Regions from separate parts of the Bacillus sp. UNC322MFChir4.1 genome, predicted to be linked through region 4. Evidence: predicted binding sites of a transcription regulator. Region 4 holds the regulator's gene; each other region holds the start of a gene.
What was found. The regulator Rex, encoded in region 4, represses fermentation and respiration genes when NADH is low (regulators of the CRP and FNR family bind a similar motif). The targets are predictions, from matches to a motif close to TTGTGAAATATTTCACAA.

Region 1: the regulator Rex is predicted to act here: its motif matches at 1,463-1,480, upstream of BR72_RS18690 (formate/nitrite transporter family protein).
Region 2: the regulator Rex is predicted to act here: its motif matches at 1,954-1,971, upstream of BR72_RS19965 (nitrate reductase subunit alpha).
Region 3: the regulator Rex is predicted to act here: its motif matches at 1,843-1,860, upstream of arcA (arginine deiminase).

The regions. Positions count from the first base shown of each region.
Region 1 covers NZ_KN050809.1:275,518-279,554, reverse strand. The annotation lists gene BR72_RS18700 (prepilin peptidase) at 1-129, shown strand, start outside; gene BR72_RS18695 (cyclic-phosphate processing receiver domain-containing protein) at 142-456, shown strand; gene BR72_RS18690 (formate/nitrite transporter family protein) at 509-1,345, opposite strand; gene BR72_RS18685 (TerC family protein) at 1,549-2,355, opposite strand; gene BR72_RS18680 (alpha/beta-type small acid-soluble spore protein) at 2,746-2,931, opposite strand; gene BR72_RS18675 (MaoC family dehydratase) at 3,066-3,509, opposite strand; gene phaP (polyhydroxyalkanoic acid inclusion protein PhaP) at 3,611-4,037, opposite strand, start outside.
Region 2 covers NZ_KN050810.1:172,687-176,723, forward strand. The annotation lists gene moaA (GTP 3',8-cyclase MoaA) at 1-732, opposite strand, end outside; gene BR72_RS19960 (Crp/Fnr family transcriptional regulator) at 1,030-1,722, shown strand; gene BR72_RS19965 (nitrate reductase subunit alpha) at 2,105-4,037, shown strand, end outside.
Region 3 covers NZ_KN050813.1:38,724-42,760, forward strand. The annotation lists gene argF (ornithine carbamoyltransferase) at 1-489, opposite strand, end outside; gene arcA (arginine deiminase) at 520-1,752, opposite strand; gene argR (arginine repressor) at 2,402-2,851, opposite strand; gene BR72_RS23265 (zinc-dependent alcohol dehydrogenase) at 3,388-4,037, opposite strand, start outside.
Region 4 covers NZ_JQKQ01000052.1:3,499-7,535, reverse strand. The annotation lists gene BR72_RS16385 (CPBP family intramembrane glutamic endopeptidase) at 203-931, shown strand; gene BR72_RS16380 (YdiK family protein) at 934-1,131, shown strand; gene BR72_RS16375 (redox-sensing transcriptional repressor Rex) at 1,158-1,787, opposite strand; gene BR72_RS16370 (ABC-F family ATP-binding cassette domain-containing protein) at 1,971-3,896, shown strand.

The sequences.
Region 1 (4,037 bases), on a different contig from region 4:
TGTTTCTCATCATTATTTGGTCTTTGTTTTCTTATTATCTCAATTGCTCTAAAACGTATGACATATAATGAACCGCTTCCTTTTGCGCCTTTTATTGCACTTGGTACTATATGTACATATAGTATGTAGAGGAGGGATAAGATGAATGTATTTATGGATGATCAAAGACCGTGCCCATCTGGTTTTACACTAGCGACGACAGTCGAACAAGCGCTGGATCTCATGCGGAATTATAAGATACATACGTTATCACTTGATTATAATATGGGATTTCGTCAGAGAAATGGGCTATTTTTCGTAGATGTATTTTGTAAAGAACGATTACATGTGGAGGAAATTCATCTTCATACGAATGATTCGATTGGACAACATTATATGTTAGCGCGGATACAAAAAGGAAAAGAGTCTGGAGAAATTTCTTCGTCCATTATAATTAAATGTGTTGGAAGTTACTAAAAAAGCAAGCATTCCAATCAATTTGGAATGCTCGCTCAATAAAAGTTTCATCTTATTTTACTTGCGCTGACAATGGAATAATTTCTTCAGTTTGTTCGGAATCGATTTCTGGTTTTGCAGATTTCGTTTTAGTCAAATAATGATAAACCATACCAACAAAAACAGATCCGCCAACTATGTTACCGATTGTAGCTGGAATTAAGTTATGAATCGCACCTGCAAAAGAAACTGTATCAGGATGTGGAACAAGTAAAGCAATTGAAAAGATGGCTAGATTTGCGATGCTATGTTCATATCCTGACATGAAGAAAGTAAATACAGTTAAAAATATCATAATTATTTTAGCTGTATCTCCTTTTACTTGTGATGGAAGGAAACATGCAAGACAAACGAGCCAGTTACATAAAATAGCTTTGAAAAATATGTGTGTTGTTGATGCGCCCATCTTTGTTGTGGCAACTACATTTAATAAGTGATTGTGACTTATTGTTTCATAAATACCAGTTGCATAAAATAGCAATGCCAAAAATACTGCTCCTACTAAGTTTCCTATATAACAAGCACCCCAGTTGCGAAGTGTATCGATAACAGTTGTTTCTTTACGTAAAGTTGCAACGGTGAAATACATTGTATTTCCTGTAAATAATTCAGCTCCACCAAATATAATTAAAATAAGTGCAATTCCAAAAAATATAGAGAATGCAAAATATGTTGCGGGTGAATGTGCATCATGAAAGAAATTTCCTAATTTAGAACATAGTACAATAACAAAACCCATATAGACACCAGCTAGCGCTGCCCGAAGGAAATATTGCATTGGATTGTTATCTAACATTTTTTTCTTTTTCTTTGCGAGCTGTACTAGGTAATCTACTCCTTGTTCTAGCATAAAACATTACGCTCCTTCAATAAATCATTTATTAATATTCTTTATATGAATAAATTACACGTATTTGTTCTTACTTTCAATAATCTTGTTCAATATTTCACAAAAAGGACAACATTTTTGTGAAATATTGAACAAAATATTGTATAATATATTTTCAAAATTGAGAAACTCTATCTATGGAGAAAAAGGAAAAAGCGCTGAAATTACAGCGCTTTTTCGTTATATTGTTTTGAATCTTGTTGTACGTTTGGCGTTGTTTCTTTTGATAAGAGCCAACCACCTACACCAATTGACAGCAATACAATCCAAAATGTTAATTTCCAAGTAGTTGATTCTGGGAATTCGTGTGGGATGACGCCTAATGCAGGGTGAGCTAACGTATAAACTGCTAATTTCACACCAACCCAACCGACAATCATGAATGCAGCAGTTTCCAATCCTGGTTTACGCTGCAGTAAGTTTACGAAAGCGGATGCGGCAAAGCGCATAATAATTAATCCAATCATACCGCCTGCGAAAATAACAGCAAACTGTCCGATATCAAGTTCGCCAATTGTACCAAGATTTGTCTTCGGTAATGTCATTGCTAATGCAACAGCTGCTAAAATAGAGTCAACAGCAAACGCGATATCAGCAACTTCTACTTTAAATACAGTCCACCAAAAGTTTTCTTGTTTTTTCTCTGTCTCTTTTTTCTCTGTTTCTTGATGAGCTGCATTCTTTTTAACATACGTTTTTACAAGATGGTTACCAGCGATAAACATTAAATAAATGGCACCGATTGCTTGTACTTGCCATACATCGACAAGAAATGAAATCATAAACAATGATCCAAAGCGGAATACAAATGCTCCTGCAAGTCCGTAAAATAAAGCCTTTTTACGTTTTTCTTCCGGTAAGTGTTTAACCATGATTGCAAGGACAAGTGCATTATCTGCTGCTAAAATTCCTTCCAAAGCGACTAAAATAAGTAATACCCAACCATACTCCAATAATAAAGATAGTTCCATTTACAATCTCCTCTCGTTTGTACAAGCGCTAAACAAACAGAAGAAAATTCCCCGTTGTTTAGCTTCCCCAAAATAAGCTCTATCAACGGCGGAGGAATTTAGAAATGAATGCAAAAAAGACCTCTGCCGTTAATAGGCAAAGGTCTTGCTAGACATATGTAATAAACTATGCCAACAAAGCCGGAGGAACATGGTTCCACGTAATGACGACTTTGTTTCAGAGAATATTTTCTCTGACGCTACTCCCCTTTGGAAATATGCTATTACGTACAGTATATAAGTACTGCTAAAGTTTGTCAATCTGCTAAAAGAGTTTTGTGTGAATATTTCACTTTATGTACGCTAAAAAAGAGGCGGAGAATATCCGCCTCAAATCCATTGTTTATATTATTATCCACGTAATTGTTGTTGTGCAAGAGAAACGAGGCGTTTTGTCACTTCACCGCCGACAGATCCGTTTGAACGAGAAGCTGTGTTAGAGCCTAAATTCACACCAAATTCTTGTGCAATTTCATACTTAAACTGTTCTAATGCTTGTTCAGCACCAGGAACAAGTAGTTTATTTGTTTTTGCCATAGTATAAAACCCCTTTTTTCATTTTCAGCTTATAAGAGCTGATGATGTTATTGTATGTGTTTGAATTTCACTCATACGCGGAAGTAATCGGAGAGACTAACAGTTCTTGGAGGAAATGAAAAAGAGTAGCAGCGCTACTCTTTTTTCATAACGGTTGCTGTGCCTTCTACAACAACTTTATCGTATTGATTATAGATGTTTGTTTGTAATGTAATAATTCTTTTATCGTCGCGTTTTTCAATGACTTCAGCGACAACACGTAATGTATCTCCGATTTTTACAGGGGCACGGAATGCGATGTTTTGTGATAAATAAATGGTATTTTTTCCAGGAAGCTTTGTGCCAAGTATTGTTGAAATAAAGCTAGAAACGAGCATACCATGGGCAATGCGTTCTTTAAACATCGTTGTTTTAGCAAAAGAATCAAGGAGATGAATTGGATTTACATCGCCTGTAAGTTTTGCAAACGTAATAATATCTTCGTTTGCAATGGTCTTTGTTAAAGAAGCTCGATCCCCTAAGTGAATGTCATCATAATAAAGCTCTTGAACAGATTCTGCTTCTCGAAAAGGATTCATTTCTTCCTCCTTCTTTTCCATGTTGAAAAATGTGAGCGGTCCAGATGCAAAGGGAGAAAGAAGGGAAAGCGTATTTTTTGCAGTCAGTTGCCACATCTTTCTTATTTCATGGAAGTAAATAGATTTTTTGAGTTTTCCTCGAACTTTTTTACGAGGTCTAGTTGCATGGATTTGAATTCTTCTAAAAAACTTTCCATTTGTTTTTGAACCTCTTCACGTTGTTGTTGTTGTTGGTTAATTAATTGTTTTACTGCTTCTTCGAATTGTTCGCTTGTTTGTGAAAGTAAAGATAGGGATGCTTTTGTTGGAGACACAGTTAGCTGCTGCATATGATTGGAAAGTTCATTCCATTTTTCTTGCCATCCATCCATTTGTTCATTGAAGGAATTTCCGGAAAATTGTTTAACGTATTCAGAGTATTGCGCGTTTGCTTGTGCTGAAAATTGCTGGATTTCTTTCTCAATTTCTTGTGTACTTTCTGTTAATTTATGCAAAGACTCCTGCTGATGTTTCAACGTTTCTAATGTA
Region 2 (4,037 bases), on a different contig from region 4:
AACATATCGATATCGCTTGGCTACTTCACCGAAATAGTGAGGATCTATCGGTTCAATTGGATATACACGTCCAATCATATCGATTAACTCTTTCTTCGTAATGACTTGTTCAAAGTTCCAGCCGTTCGTACTTCCAACATCCATAAATTCGATAAAGCGAAGAGGGATGCACTGCTCTTTACAATAAGCGGCCATCTTCAAAATTTGGTTATCGTTCATTCCTTTTTTCACGACCATATTGACTTTCACGTCGAGCCCAGCAGATTTTGCTTCTTCAATTCCTCGTAATATAGGTTTTGTGCTTACATTGCGGCCATTAATATTTCGAAATACATCATCATCTAACGCATCTAAGCTGACGTTTACTCGCATTAAACCAGCTTCTTTTAATGCCTTTGCCTGTTTCGTTAAATGAATGCCGTTCGTCGTTAGCCCAATATCTGTTAAGCCTTCTATTTTCACAAGACGTTTAATGAGCTGTGGTAAATCTTTACGAAGTAGCGGTTCACCGCCAGTTAAGCGAATTTTCTTAACTCCCATACGAACAAACAGCTTAGCTAATCGTTCAATCTCATCAAACGTAAGTAGAAACTCTTCTTTTAAAAAAGCATAATCTGGTCCAAACACTTCAGCCGGCATACAATACGTGCACCGAAAATTACAACGATCAATGACAGAAATGCGTAAATCTTGAAGTGGACGCTGCCATACATCTACAATCTTCTCAGTCATCGTCACCCCTCCTTCTTGCTGCATATATACTTTTATTCTATTATAATATATTTTTAAACTAGGGTGTTTTGCTCTTGCACTTTATCTTTTTTTGGATGCCTTTCATTTGTCTTCATCATAAAAAAGAACTACAATCTATGTTGTGATATTTCTCACATCAATTTCCTCATTCAAAAATTCTTCACAAATCCAGTCAAAAACTGTTCACAATTAGGAAAAGGAAAAAATCTCTTGCATTTTCACTATATTTATATTCAAAATAAGGGATAGACTATTCGGAAAAAAGGGGTGACTGCTGTGACAAACAGTACTGCATTATCAAATGATTTAAATGAATTACTCGCATCTGTTGAATATAAAATGCAAGTGAACAAATCCCATTATATTTTCCAAGAAGGTATGGAGGCAAAAGAACTATACATTATTCGCTCTGGAAAAGTGCAAATTAGTAAAATTAGCGCCGATGGTCAAGAATTGACACTGCGCATTTGTTCGGAGAATGATATTATTGGGGAACTTACATTATTTACGGAAAACGCCAAATATTTATTAAATGCAAAAGTACTTGAACGTGCAGAAATCGGCGTCATTAAGCGGGATGCATTAGAAAAAGCATTGCTGGAAAAACCAGCTCTTGCCTTTGAATTTATGAAGTGGGTTAGTGAACATTTACGAAGAATGCAAACGAAGTTCCGTGATCTAGTATTGCATGGCAAAAAAGGAGCACTATACTCCACTCTCATTCGCATGACGAATAGTTATGGCATTTTAAAAGAAGATGGTATTCTGATTGATCTTCCATTAACAAATCAGGATCTTGCCAACTTCTGTGCAACCTCCCGTGAAAGTGTCAATCGCATGTTAAATGATTTAAAAAAACAAGATATTATTTCTATTCATAAAGGCAAAATCACCATTCATAATTTACATTTTTTAAAATGTGCAATCTCTTGTGAAGATTGCCCTACTTCTATTTGTAGTATTGAGTAGCATTCCTATATATACAAGTTAAAAAAACGACATAAAAACCTTTTCTTTTAGTGAGGAACGAGAGCTTCTGGCCGTGTATAGAAGCGGTCAGTACTTTCTCTTGCCACATGCAAGGTTTCAAGCGTTTTATTCTGCATAGCAGCAGCTGCCAGAAAATTAACATGGATATATTATTGAAGATGCTGCTCTTTTTCTTTCTCCCCCTACTTTACATACAAAACATATTTTGCGATGTGCAAAATATCACATCTTCTCTATTTTTTTCCTTACACTCTTATGAATTTTGACAATCTGTTGAACTGTGATAGATATCACATCTCTATTTTGTGTGCCCTCTTATAGTGAAAGTAAGCAAGAGAGACGCAATAAAGGAGTGAACGATATGAAGAAGAAACTATCACCATTTATGCAACGTTTAAAATATTTTTCTCCAATAGATCGTTATAACGATAATCATACGCAAGAAACATATGAAGACCGAGAATGGGAAAATGCCTACCGAAAACGATGGCAACATGATAAAGTTATCCGCTCCACACACGGCGTAAACTGCACCGGTTCTTGCAGCTGGAACATTTACGTAAAAGATGGAATTGTCACTTGGGAAGGACAAGAACTAAATTATCCGTCTACTGGTCCTGATATGCCAGATTTTGAACCACGCGGATGTCCGCGAGGAGCAAGCTTTTCTTGGTACATTTATAGTCCGCTTCGTGTGAAATATCCATATGTACGCGGCGTTCTTTGGAATATGTGGCAAGAAGAACTGCAAAAACATGAATCACCATTAGATGCTTGGAAAAGCATTGTTGAAAATCCAGAAAAAGCACGCGCATATAAAAGTGCTCGCGGAAAAGGCGGCTTCATTCGTGCAAGTTGGGATGAAGTATTACAGCTCGTTGCTGCTTCCTTACTATATACAGTAATCAAATATGGTCCTGATCGAAATGTTGGTTTCTCACCAATTCCAGCGATGTCTATGCTAAGTCACGCAGCTGGCAGCCGCTTTATGCAGCTGATGGGCGGGCCGATGCTGAGCTTCTACGATTGGTACGCTGACTTACCACCAGCTTCACCACAAATTTGGGGTGATCAAACAGATGTGCCAGAAAGTAGTGATTGGTACAACGCTGGCTACATTATGACATGGGGATCCAACGTACCGCTAACGCGGACACCAGATGCTCACTTCTTAGCGGAAGTGCGCTATAAAGGGACGAAAGTTGTTTCTGTTAGTCCTGATTTTGCCGAATCAACAAAATTCGCTGATGACTGGATCAGTGTAAAACAAGGGACAGACGGGGCACTTGCAATGGCAATGGGACACGTCATTTTACAAGAATTCTACGTAGACAAACAAGTAGACTACTTCATAAATTATGCAAAGCAATACACAGATTTCCCGTTCCTTGTCACGTTAAAACAGCAAGACGGTCAATTTGTTGCAGATCGTTTCTTAAATGCGACTGATATTGGCCGGGAAACAAAACTTGGCGAATGGAAACCTGTTCTTTGGAACGATAAAAGTCATGATTTCGCTACGCCGCACGGCACAATGGGATCACGCTGGGATAACGAGAAAAAATGGAACTTACGTTTAGAAGATGAACAAACAGGCGAAAAAATCGACCCACGTCTTTCTTTACTTGGTATGGAAGATTCAATTGGAACTGTCCAAATTCCGTACTTCTCTGATGACGGAAATGAAGTATTAGAACGTACGATTCCAGTGAAAAAGATTACAACGCCAAACGGAGATCTTTTCGTAACAACTGTCTACGATTTAACATTAGCAAACTACGGCGTAGACCGCGGTCTTGGCGGCCCAGAACCGAAGAGTTTCGATGAAGATGTTCCATTTACGCCAGCATGGCAAGAAAAAATGACAGGTGTAAAACGAGAACTGATTATTCAAATCGCTCGTGAATTTGCGCAAAATGCCGTTGATACAAATGGACGCTCGATGATTATTGTCGGCGCTGGTATTAACCATTGGTTTAACTCTGATACGATTTACCGCGCTGTGTTAAACCTCGTTCTTCTCGTTGGAGCACAAGGGGTAAACGGCGGCGGTTGGGCTCATTATGTTGGCCAAGAAAAATTACGTCCAGCAGAAGGTTGGCAAACAATTGCGATGGCAAGAGATTGGCAAGGTCCGCCAAAACTGCAAAACGGGACGTCGTTCTTCTATTTCGTTACAGATCAGTGGCGCTATGAAGATACACCAGTTGGTCATTTAGCATCACCAGTTGTCGGCAACTCACGCTATCAGCACCACGGTGATTACAATGTGTTGGCAGCTCGCCTTGGCTGGT
Region 3 (4,037 bases), on a different contig from region 4:
ATAGACGAGCTTCTTATCCTTTAATTCTCCGAGGTGCTCTTTTATTGTTAACAAATCAGCAAGTGTTTGTGTCGGATGCCACATGTCTGTTAAGCCGTTCCATACTGGTACACCTGAATTGTTCGCTAGTGATTCTACTGTTGCATGGGAGAATCCACGGAATTCAATACCGTCAAACATACGTCCTAACACTTTTGCTGTATCTTCAACAGATTCTTTCTTTCCTAGCTGAATATCATTTTTACCTAAGTATTCAGGACTTGCCCCTAAATCTGTACATGCTACTGTAAATGCACAACGGGTACGAGTTGAGGTTTTTTCAAATAGTAGGGCAACATTTTTACCTTCTAAATAATGATGCGGGATACCATTTTTCTTTTTCTCTTTTAATTCTGCCGCTAAATCAATAAGATATAATAATTCTTCCTCTGTAAAATCTTTTTCAGCAAGAAAACTTCTTCCTTTTAAGTTTGGTTTTGTCATCATCATCACTCATCCCTACTTTCTTCTCTATTTAAATTAAATATCTTTTCGGACAATCGGCATACTCATACAACGTGGACCCCCACGGCCGCGAGACAATTCTGAGCTTAATACTTCCACAACCTCAATACCATGCTCTCGTAATAAAGCATTGGATACATAGTTACGATCATATGTAACAACTACGCCTGGTGCGATTGCTAGTGTGTTAGATCCGTCGTTCCATTGTTCACGAGCAGAAGCAATCGCATCTCCTCCTCCGCAAGGAATAAGTACCAATTCACTCAAACCTAATGCTTCTTTTAAAGCCTCAGTTAAAGAAGTACGATGTGAAATTTTAAGAACTTCTTCACTCTCTCCTTTTTCCAGAATATAAATATTCATATTTCCTTCTGGACCTTGAATAGCTGGATGAATTGTAAATTTATCATAATCAACCATTGTAAATACTGTATCTAAATGCATAAATGCACGACATTTTGGAATCTCTATTGCTAGTACTTTCTTAATTTTATTTTGACGACTAAATAAATTTTTCGCTAAACGTTCAATCGCTTTAGCCGATGTTCTAGCCGATACGCCAATCGCAATTGTTTCTTCATTTAAGATCAGCTCATCGCCGCCTTCAATTGGAAACTGATAATCGCGATCTAACCAAACTGGTACATTGTGACTCGCAAAGCGTGGATGATGTTTAATGATATATTCCATAAACAATGATTCACGTCTCCGTGCTGGTTCTCTCATTTTGTTAATTGTTAAACCGCCACCTATACTAGCTGCTGGGTCACGAGTAAAATATAGATTTGGCATTGGATCTAAATAAAATGGATAATGATCTTCCATAAATTCATACAGGTGGGTCTTTTTACTAGCTTCAATTTCGTTTTTCCGTACGCCCCCCATAATCTTCTGAATCATTTCTTCATTTGAAAAGGAAAGTAAATATTCTTTTAAATTATGATACGCACCGTTTACATCAGCTTGTCCTTCTTTTAAAATACGATCAACAAATTCTTCACGAAGTTTTTTATCAGCTAACGCCTCAGCTGCTAGTGTTTCTAAATAAAGAACTTCAACACCCCGATTGCGTAACGTTTGCGCAAAATAATCATGCTCTTTTTGAATAATTGGTAAATATGGAATATCGTCAAATAATAATTGTTGCAAATAATCTGGCGTTAAGTTCTCCACTTCTTTACCAGGACGCTTTAGTAAAACCGTTTCTAATTCTCCAATTTCTGAAGTAACATGGATCGGATGTTTCATTTGTTGTACCTCCTTTTAAATTTGTTTGTTGTCTACAAATACATAATAAACGGAATGCATATACAGATTTGTGAAAACGCTAACATTACTAAGTGGAATATTTCACAAATTATTTTTTAAAAACGATATGTAATTGTATTTTTATAAGATATTTCACTTCATAATTAACTAATAAGGTGAAATATCACGCATATTAGCTGTATAATAGCCTCCTATTTTTATTAAAAATTTTTTATCTCGCATTTGCATAAACCTCAATATAAACAAAAAGGCTGTTCTAACATTCATTAGAAACAGCCCTCTCATTTATGTATTCATTTTATCCCGCTATTCGTGGGCAGTAATACTCCCACCTCAAAATTTGGCGAAAGCATTGTCCAGCTCTAGCGGCTAGAATCTCCGGCCGTTTCGCCCCCTCGGACGAGGCAAAAAGCGCCTCTCTGTCAGGGGCGTGGGCGTCCTGCGATTCTGAACGAGCCGCTTCCGCTTTTCTTAAGAAGTTAGGTAGGAGATAAACTGCCCGTAAAAGCCCGATTGGTGAGGGCTGATAATCAGTGGGGGATGAAAAAACCCCCACTGATTAAAGTTTCACTTTATATATCCGTTACCTAAAAAGAACGGAATCTTAATATCGTTTTTTAATTTGTACCTACATAATCAAATTCAATCTATCTTTTAAAATCTCCCTTTCTACTTTTGATCCAGAAATTACAAGACATGTATCATTCCCACATATACATCCTATTTTTTCTTTCCAATCTAGTTCATCTAATAAGGCCCCAATAACATGAGCATTCCCAGGCAAAGTTTTAATAATAGTCATCTGTTCTATATAATCGATTTGTATAACAACTTCTTTTAACTTTTTCTTTAACTGTATATCTGCCCTCCTCTTCTCGTCTGTAAAAATCTTATATATAACTTGTCCTTTTGCCGAAGATCCCTTTACTACATTTAATTCATGAATATCTCGAGAAATCGTTGCTTGTGTAACAGATACCCCCCGTTCCTCTAACAACTCTACCAATTTTTCTTGTCTATCTATTTCATTCTCTCTCACCAATTGTTTAATTAGTTGTTGTCTTTTCTCTTTTTTCATGAAAGACACTCCCTCTAATATTATAGCTTTATTATATCTTGCTATAATTTCCATCTAAAAGGGATAGAGGTAAATGTTACGGAAACGTTCATATTTTTACTTTTCTATATAATGTATCAAAATTTGATACACTTCCAACAAAATAAAAAGGAAGAACAATCCTCATTCTTCCCTATACCATAAACTGCGCAATTGTCTTTTTTAATTCTACTGCGCGTTTCTCTAAATCTCTTGATAGCTGATCATATCATATTTTCAGATTGTTTCATCATTACACAAACAAATTCCTGTGTTCTTGCTGGGATTTCTTCAGAGATTGCTACTTCCATAATATTTTCTGTCGCTTCTTTCAAAGTAAGCTCCGTTGCTTACCCTCGTTTTGTTAGTTAATTATAAAGTTCATTAAGAACCAACTAATTATATGGATTGCTCCAAAGCTATACCAATCAAAGATAAAATACAGTTCAACTACCATGAAAGAAACCTAAAAAAAGAACCTTTTGCTAGGTTCTTTTTACTATTTTTATTCTAACCGGTTATATAACACCAGGTTCGGAGACTAAGATAGTCTTTATAGACTGAATATCTTTTCTTTCATTAGTAATTGGATCAATACCTATTAGATCTCCAATAGCGCTATTAAAATCTTCAAGTAGTACTTTATCTGTAATTAAACTTGATAATTCAGGTAAATCTATTGCACATGACAAAGCTTTTTCCATCATGTGATGAGCTTCCCCTGTCCCTATAATTGTAATGCCTTTTGATAAGAGTTCAAAAGGTTTGACTGTAAACTCATAAGTGTCATCAAACCCCATAGGTATCAGTCTCCCGCCCTTTTCAATCAGTGGATATGCCCATTCAAGTTGATTGCCTATCGCATCAAAAATTACATCAAATTTTCTTCCCTGGTTAATACGAAGAACCTCTTCTAAAGACAGGTCTTGAGGATGATACACATATTTAGTTATTTTTTTTGCTGCCTCTGCTCTAAAATGACCAATTTCTGTTGCGACTGTAATTCTAGCAAGCTTTCGCACAATTAATTGAACTAACAACCCTATTGGTCCTGATCCTAAGACTAAAACTGATTCATGGGGCTTTATGTTTGCTTTTTCTATAACACTAAGAACACAAGCAAGAGGTTCAATTAGAGTTGCTCTTTCCCATTCCATTGATTCAGGCA
Region 4 (4,037 bases):
ACATATAATGACCACTTGATGCCCTCGTCCTCCTCTAAAAGAAAGGAGGTTTTATGTCGTTTGCTAACTTTCATATGATAGAGATTCCATCTTTTTTTCATCTTCACCTATGTTACAATAAGAAAGATGCCATAAGTTGTTTTCTCTATGGATAGAGCATTTTCCTTTTTCTTTACAAAAAATCCAAAAAGGAGTTATGGAATTGAAGAGACAATATTGGTGGGTTATTGTTACATATATTTTGATGCAATTATCAGGTATAGTTGGAGGATTGATTCTTCTAAAAAGCGGAGTATACAATAATGGGCACCGGACCCTTGATGAAAAAATCCAACTAGCTACTGCACATTGGGGGCTGATAAGCTTCTTTATCGCTCTTATTATCATCCTTGTGTTACTACGTAATGATACAGAATCTGAAAAATGGAATCGCGGAAAAACAAATCTCCCCGCTACGATAGGGTGGATTATTTTAGGAGTTTTCCTTGCCTTATTTGCCCAGGTCATTGCTGGCACAATTGAAACACAAGTTTTTAAAATTAAAGCGGAATCTGAAAATACACAAAACATTATCGGCATTATAAGAGCTGTGCCATTATTTATGATTGTTTCATCTATATTTGCCCCTATTCTTGAGGAGATTGTATTTAGAAAAATTCTATTTGGCACACTATATAAACGATATAACTTCTTTATCGCAGCAATCATAAGTTCGCTTATATTTGCTATCATTCATTTTGACCCTACACATTTATTAGTGTATATTTCCATGGGGCTTGTTTTTTCATTTTTATACGTACAAACAAAACGAATTATTGTACCAATTATGGCTCATGTTATGATGAATACAAATGTTATGTTAATTACATTCGTACTTCGTCCCTATCTAGAAAAAGCTGAAAAACTGCAAGGATTCATCGGAGGATTTTAAACATGCGAAATTCACCATTTGTTATGGCAACTTTGTATTTTCTTCTAGGGTGTATTTTTACATACTTAGCAATTACAAGTGTAAAAGATACAATTTGGAACTTTTACACAATACTACTTGCTATAATGGCAACAATTGATTTTAATTTTGCACTTCGCATTCTTTTTTCTAAAGCGAAAAAAGATAGTAAGAAGAAATAATAAAAACGCAGGAATTTCCTGCGTTTTTATTGTGGATAATTTTTTAAAAAGTACACGAGCGTTTGTAATTCTACTGCTAAATCAATATGATGAATTCGAATATGTTCTGATAAATTTAACCTAGCAGGTGTAAAGTTTAAAACACCTTGTATGCTCGTATGCGATAAGCGATCTGCTACAGCTTGCGCAACAGAAGCAGGCACTGTTAATATTGCCACTTTTATATCACCGGATAGTCTCTCTTCTAATTCATCCAGATGATATACTGGAATCCCGCCGATTTCTTTTCCAACTTTCTCTTCATCAACGTCAAACGCCATCTCAATTTTTGTATTATTATTTTTCGTAAAATTGTAATGTAAGAAAGCTGTACCTAAATTACCTACCCCTATTAACGCTACGCGTGTTACATCGTCTTGATCAAGTGTTTCGCGGAAAAACGACAATAAATAATTTACATTATAGCCATATCCCTTTTTCCCTAATGCTCCAAAATATGAAAAGTCTCTTCGAATTGTCGCTGAATCCACCTTCACTGCTTCGCTTAATTCTGCTGATGATACGCGTTGCTTACCAGATAACGATAGGTTTTGGATAAATCGATAGTATAGAGGCAATCTTTTGGCAGTTGCCTGCGGAATTTTAGGCTGCTCCATGCAACCCCCTCCTCTCTTCCTATCTGTTCAAGTGATTGAAACATGTACGGAAGTTTAGCATTGATAGTTTTCCTTGTATAATAGAGAGAGAATTTCTCTATTTATGTTCAACTATACACTATTTTTAGTATGATTGAGAAATATAATCATGGCAAAGTTAAGAAAATATTTGAGGTGAAAACATTGATTTTACTACAAGTGAATAATCTTTCCAAGCTATTCGCGGCTGAAGTGATTCTTTCAAACATTAAGTTAGAAGTACAGACGCGTGATCGCATTGCACTTGTCGGGCGTAATGGCGCTGGAAAGTCTACATTATTAAAAATTATTGCCGGAGAATTATCCCATGACGGCGGCGAAATTATAAAGCCGAAAGATGTATCTATCGGTTACTTAGCACAGCATACCGGTCTTGAAACATCGTTAACGATTTGGGATGAAATGCTAACGGTATTTCTTCACTTACAACGTATGGAGAAAGAACTCCGCAGACTAGAGCAAGAAATGGGAAAAGAAGAAAATTTCACAAATGGAACCATTTATGAAAAATTGTTAGCAGAATATGATCGCCTACAATTAAATTATAAAAATGAAGGTGGCTATCAATACGAAGCTGATATTCGCTCTGTTTTAAGCGGGCTTGGTTTTCCTCCTGAAACACACAAAACAACAATCTCAACACTAAGCGGTGGACAAAAAACTCGCTTAGCCCTTGGTAAGCTATTATTGACGAAACCAGATTTGCTTATTCTCGATGAGCCAACCAACCATTTAGACATCGAGACATTAACGTGGCTTGAGCAATATTTACAAGGTTATCCTGGTGCTATTTTAATCGTTTCACACGATCGGTACTTTCTAGACAGACTTGTCACGCAGGTCTATGAGATTTCCAATAAACAAAGTCGAAAGTACACAGGAAACTACAGTAGATACTTAGATCTTAAAGCGTCCCTATATGAACAAGAGATGAAACGTTATGAGAAGCAACAAGAAGAAGTAACAAAATTACAAGAATTTGTCCAAAAAAATATCACTCGTGCTTCCACAACAAAACGGGCGCAAAGTCGCCGAAAACAATTAGATCGTATGGAACTTCTGGACAAACCAATCGGCGATACAAAATCCGCTTCTTTCCACTTTGATATCGATAAACAAAGTGGTAATGATGTATTACAAGTAAGCGATGTGACAATTGGCTATGAGAATGAGCCCATTATTCAAAACATTCGTTTCCGATTAACGCGAGGTGATAGTGTTGCGCTCGTCGGTCCAAATGGAATTGGAAAATCCACCTTATTAAAATCTCTTGTGGATAAACTTCGTCCTTTAAACGGTACTATTTCGTTTGGTTCTAACGTTTCTATCGGATATTATGACCAAGAACAAGCAAACTTAACATCATCAAAACGTGTATTGGATGAACTTTGGGATGATTACCCGCTACAACCAGAAAAAGAAATTCGCACAGTACTTGGGAATTTTTTATTTTCTGGTGACGACGTTCTTAAACCTGTTTCTTCTTTAAGCGGTGGACAAAAGGCACGTTTAGCTCTCGCAAAACTTATGATGCAAAAATCAAATGTACTTATTTTGGACGAGCCGACCAACCATTTAGATTTAAGCAGCAAAGAAATTTTAGAAAATGCGCTCATTGATTTTCCAGGAACAATTTTATTTGTTTCCCATGACCGCTATTTCATTAATCGCATTGCCACAAAAGTTCTTGAGTTATCCCCAGGCGGAGCAGAGGAATACCTCGGTGATTACGATTATTATGTAGAAAAGAAAAATGAAATGCTCGAACGCGCCGAACTTGAAGAACTAGAAACAAATAAACCTGTACAAAAACAAGTGGCGCAAGAAAAATTAAATTACATCGAAGAAAAAGAACGTAAAAAGCAAGAACGCCAACGTATGCGTAAAATTGAAGAACTAGAAGAAAAGATTGCAACAATTGAAGAACAAATTATGGCATTAGAAGAACAACTTTGTCTTCCAGAAGTATATGCTGATTACGAAAGAGCCAGTGATATTACAACAGAAAAACAAACACTTCAAGAACAATTGGAAGCATGTATGGAAGAGTGGGAAGAATTACAACTGTAAAAAGGTCAGTGGTTACACTGATCTTTTTATTTATCCACAGAAATATTCACATATCCACCTCTGTATTTTCAGGAAAAACAAAAGTTTTCCACATTATCCACAAAAACAATAATATTTACCCACAATTTATACTCACAAAAA